Regions from separate parts of the Prolixibacter sp. DSM 2831 genome, predicted to be linked through region 1. Evidence: riboswitches for the same ligand, from Rfam matches in the RefSeq annotation. Region 1 holds a riboswitch; the other holds the start of a gene.

Region 1 (2,407 bases):
CCGATTTGCAATTGAGCGAAGTGCAAAACATCAACTTTCGACAGGCCCTCAACCTGATAAACGAAACAGGCGCTCCCCTTTTTCCTGAAGAAAAAGAAGGCGACCAGTTGCTAGATCCAATCTATGGAGAAGGCATTTTCATTTGTAAGAACAATAACCAACTTCCAATTTCCTACAGCCTCGCTCCCATCCGGGATGACAAGAATGAGTTTCGTGGTTACATTTTCTCCTTCCGGGATATCTCTCTTATCAAAAAAGCGGAAAATGAACTGAAAAACATGAACCGGATTCTGGAAGAAAAAGTAGCCCGGCGAACAGAAGAACTGAGACAAAAAAACATACTTCTCGAAAAAGCATTAGAGAAAGAAAAGGAAATCAATGAGTTCCGCTCAAAAATTGTCACGACCATTTCTCATGAATTCAAAACGCCGTTAACCACTATTTTCAGTTCGACCGAACTGCTTGAACGGTACATGGACAATGAAAAATTACGAGCAAAAACACCGCGTCACTTTTCACTGATAAAGGAATCTGTCAATCTTCTGAGCAACCATTTATCCGATATCCTGAAGTTCCGCGAATACGAAACACTGAATGAAATCCATCCGGAACCAATCGATATTATTGACTTTCTGGACAAAATGATCCAGTTTTATCAATCAGGAGTCGGCAAAAATCACCGGGTTGAGTTCACCCATAATTCATTGCCGGAAAAACTCCTTATCGACAAAAAGTTGCTTCGCGAGATTGCCGGTAATTTCATTTCCAATGCCATCAAATATTCCAATAAGAATACAACTGTTAAATTAGCTGCTGAATATTCCGAAGGAAAACTGAAAATTTCGGTTCGTGACGAAGGTGTCGGCATCTCGAAGGAAGATCAGGAAAAACTTTTCGAGTATTTCTACCGGGCAAAGACTACTGAAAACATCGAAGGCTCCGGCGTTGGACTTGCTATTGCCCGTCAGGCAGTCAATTTGCTCAATGGAAAAATTGATGTGGAAAGCGAGCCGGGAAAAGGTTCCACCTTTAGCGTCGAGTTCCCTGTTCAGGAAGTGAACTAATACGGTTGATAAATTTAGAAGACAATAACCATTCATTTTCACGCCCCGGCATCCAAATATTTGTTAATTTTGCGTCGACTTGGTTCCCACATGGTTGGGGATAAAAAGGGAATCCGGTGAGAATCCGGAACAGTACCCGCTGCTGTAATTTCCGATTCTGCGTTCAGCAGAATAGTAAGTTTTCGGTTACAAAGCCACTGTTGAAGAACGGGAAGGCAACCGGAAATCGGAATAAGTCAGAAGACCTGCCAGGTTGGTTTAAGCTTTCGGGATCAAAAGCGTGAAAACAACCGATGCAAGTTTGTTTTTCTTCCCCTTAGCTTAAAATCAATTATTCAACATCAACCAATTGATTTTAAGTCTTATGAAAAAACTAATTCTTTTAAGCTACATGCTGCTTTCAGGGCTTTTTTTCCTGGTTTCCTGCAGCAAGACCGAATCTCCTCTTCCACCGGAAATTACCATGGATATTCCCGCTCAAGGTTTTGAAGTGGCAGCAGGTGCGCAACTTTCGCTAACCGCACAAGCCAGCAATGCCGATGGAGCAATGTACACCTGGACCAACGATGGCAAACAGGTTTCGCAAGACCAGACTTACAATTTCAGTTCAAATATTCCCGGCATCTTTCAAATCGGATTGACGGTTAGCACCTCCGATGGACAAGCTTCTACCCGGTTTACGGTTACCGTAACATCTACCAATTCGCTATACATTACCAATGTTTTCGATTATCAATATGGTCCCGGCCAGCATGCATCGATTGTTACAACCAGCGAAAGTGACAACTTCATTGGTGCTCCCTGGGCTGATGGCAAAAGCTTTGTGCACCTGGGCGGCTGGGGCGGATATATCATTGCCGGTTTCGACCACACGGTGAAAAACCGCGATGGGTACGATTTTGCGGTTTATGCACAACCGGGAGCATCTTCCGAGCCGGGTGTAGTTTACGTAATGAAGGACACCAACGGAAACGGCAAACCCGACGACGGCCCATGGCTGCAGCTAAAAGGCAGCGAATACAACAACACCGAAACAATTCATAACTACGAAGTGACTTACTACAAACCGGCCACCGACAGTGATAATGTAACCTGGAAAGACAACCAGGGTAACAGCGGCGAACTGGTTCCCAATTACGGCACCAACAGTTGGTGGTGGTCGGGTTACGGCGATAAAACCGAAGTAACCTTTGACGGCGAACGCCTGCCCAATGCATATGTGAACACCAGTACCAACGACAGCACCGAAAACTGGGCTCTGCGCGACAGCCTGTTCACCTGGGGCTATGCTGAAACTTACAACAACCAGGATTACGATACCGACTTAAAAGCAAACCGGTTTG
Region 2 (2,407 bases), 930 kb from region 1:
TTTCACATTGGCCGTTACATCGTCGCCCTGAACGCCATCGCCGCGGGTTACCGCACGAACCAGCTGTCCGTTCTCGTACGTAATACTGATGGATGTTCCGTCGAATTTCAACTCACAAACATAGGTGAACGGCTCATCAACGAGCTTCCGGGTACGTTGGTCAAATTCCTGCACTTCACTTTCGGAATAGGTGTTGCTGAGCGAAAGCATGGGGTAGGTGTGACGCACTTGCGTAAACTGCTGGTTGATGTCACTTCCCACACGTTGTGAGGGCGAATTAGGATCTTTGAGTTCTGGCGCTTCTTTCTCCAGTTCGATGAGTTCGTTCATCAAATGGTCGAAAGTTTCGTCGCCAATGGTCGGCTGATTTAAAACGTAATAGTTGTAGTTATGCTGTTCGAGTTGTTCTCTTAATTCCAGTATGCGTTTCCGGGTCTTTTCCGAAGTCATTTTCTTCACATTTTAAAAAACTAAAAGTACTAAAAATGGACGTTCGGAAACATAAAAACATGCCATTCGCAGTGAATTCTTTTGCCTCAATGAAATTGTGAAATCAAAATCAGATAGATAATCACGATACCGACAAGCACAACCAGCCGAATCAGATTTGCCATCTTCCGGGTCTTAATCATAAACAGAAAAAATCTTGGTCGTATGTAAAAAAATCAAATGCTATTGTTGCCCCGAAGTAAGCAAAATATCCTGTTAAAAAATGATCATAATTTGAAAATGTCGTATATCTTTGACGTGAATTTTGGTTTTTCAACCTCCGTTCGGGAGGACGAAAATGAAAAGGGAATCCGGTGAAAATCCGGAGCTGTTCCCGCAGCTGTAAGCCCGTAATTAATGGGTTTCCTGATCCGCAAAACCACTGTTTCAGCTTGAAACGGGAAGGTGCAGGAAACCCGGGTGAGCCAGAAGACCTGCCACGATTCAACAACTAATTTTTGCTTTCGGGATAAATAGCAAAAATGAACTGCAAGCAATTGTTATTCATTTTTCACATTTGGAAGAAAGCCGGAAACAACCATTAATTAAATGTCATTATTATGGGAAACGTATGTCCGCGCTGTGGTTCCACCTTCGAATGTCAACACGATGACATTCAGAAATGTTGGTGTGCCCGTGAACGATTGCCCGCTGCGTTGTGCGAAACGCTCAGGGAAAACTACGATGCATGCTTATGCCTCTCGTGCATCAGTGAACTTCAAAATGACCTCAGAATCAACGTAAATCAAACGACAAAAAAGGATTAATCATGAAGAAATTAAACGGATTGTTCATTGCAACAATTGCTTCGGCTCTGCTTTTTACTGCCTGCGACAAATCGGAAGAAACCATTACTGAAACGAAAACCATCGATTTTGAAGATCTACAGACGCCTTCTTCAGGTTACTGGAATGGCAGCGATGCCTCGGGCGAATTTACGTCGGGCGATATGGTGTTTCCGAACAATTACAACGCCGATTATTCGACGTGGGACAGTTTTGCCTATTCCACATTGAATGATACGCAAACAGCCGGCTATGGCAATCAATACAGCGTTTACGATGCGGCTAATAACGGTAATTCATTTGCCATCTTTTACCCTTCCTATTCAAGCGATGCGTATTTTTCATTTCAGAATGAGCAGGAGTACCAACTGAAAAGCATCGAGCTGTGTAACGACACTTATTCGGCACTTTCGATGAAAGACGGAGACGCTTACAGTAAGAAATTCGGCGGCGATACGGGAAACGATCCCGACTGGTTCAAGGTCGACATTATTGGTTACGATGCGGCTGGCGATTCAATTGGCAATGTTGAGTTTTACCTGGCCGATTACCGCTTCACCGACAACAGCCAGGATTACATTGTGAATGAATGGGCCAAAGTAGATTTATCGAGCCTGGGCAAAGTGAACAAACTGGCCTTCCGTTTTGGCTCTTCCGACGTTGGCGACTATGGCATCAATACGCCATCTTACGTTTGCCTTGATAATCTTCGGTACGAAGTGGTATCGAAAGGAGAGTAGCGAATCATCAACCGGCAGGAATAGAACATTGTCTTTTTGTAACTGTTTAGATGATACTATTCCTGCTTAACATACTTGACTTAAAAAAGGCGGATGTCCCCGAAACGCGGGCATTCGTCTTTTTTTTTGTTGTCTTGATTTTCTTCTATGGATGGTAGTAATAGAAATTATTAAATAAGATTCATTATCAGCGATATAATAATGCGACGTCCTGTTTCGTTATAAAAATGAAATATCGCAATGTGTTGGTTGTTAGTGACGTTGGAAAGTGCGGTATTTTAACCAAACCAAAAAACACTTTTCCTATGTCAGTTCGTGTCAGTGTATTATTGTTGATGCTGAATTTCGGGCTTTTGCTACTACCCGATATGGCCCACGCAAAAAACAAAGAAA

Evidence for each region. Region 1 has a riboswitch for cobalamin ahead of AC060N_RS05685 (PKD-like domain-containing protein). Riboswitches for the same ligand answer to the same signal wherever they lie in the genome.
Region 2: linked by a shared signal. The riboswitch ahead of AC060N_RS09550 (cysteine-rich CWC family protein) and the one ahead of AC060N_RS05685 (PKD-like domain-containing protein) in region 1 are both predicted to bind cobalamin.

The regions. Positions count from the first base shown of each region.
Region 1 is NZ_CM151379.1:1,436,917-1,439,323, reverse strand. It holds gene AC060N_RS05690 (hybrid sensor histidine kinase/response regulator) at 1-1,064, shown strand, start outside; cobalamin riboswitch at 1,128-1,331, shown strand; gene AC060N_RS05685 (PKD-like domain-containing protein) at 1,429-2,407, shown strand, end outside.
Region 2 is NZ_CM151379.1:2,367,745-2,370,151, forward strand. It holds gene ligA (NAD-dependent DNA ligase LigA) at 1-450, opposite strand, end outside; cobalamin riboswitch at 739-945, shown strand; gene AC060N_RS09550 (cysteine-rich CWC family protein) at 1,050-1,256, shown strand; gene AC060N_RS09555 (DUF4465 domain-containing protein) at 1,259-2,014, shown strand; gene AC060N_RS09560 (cell envelope integrity TolA family protein) at 2,320-2,407, shown strand, end outside.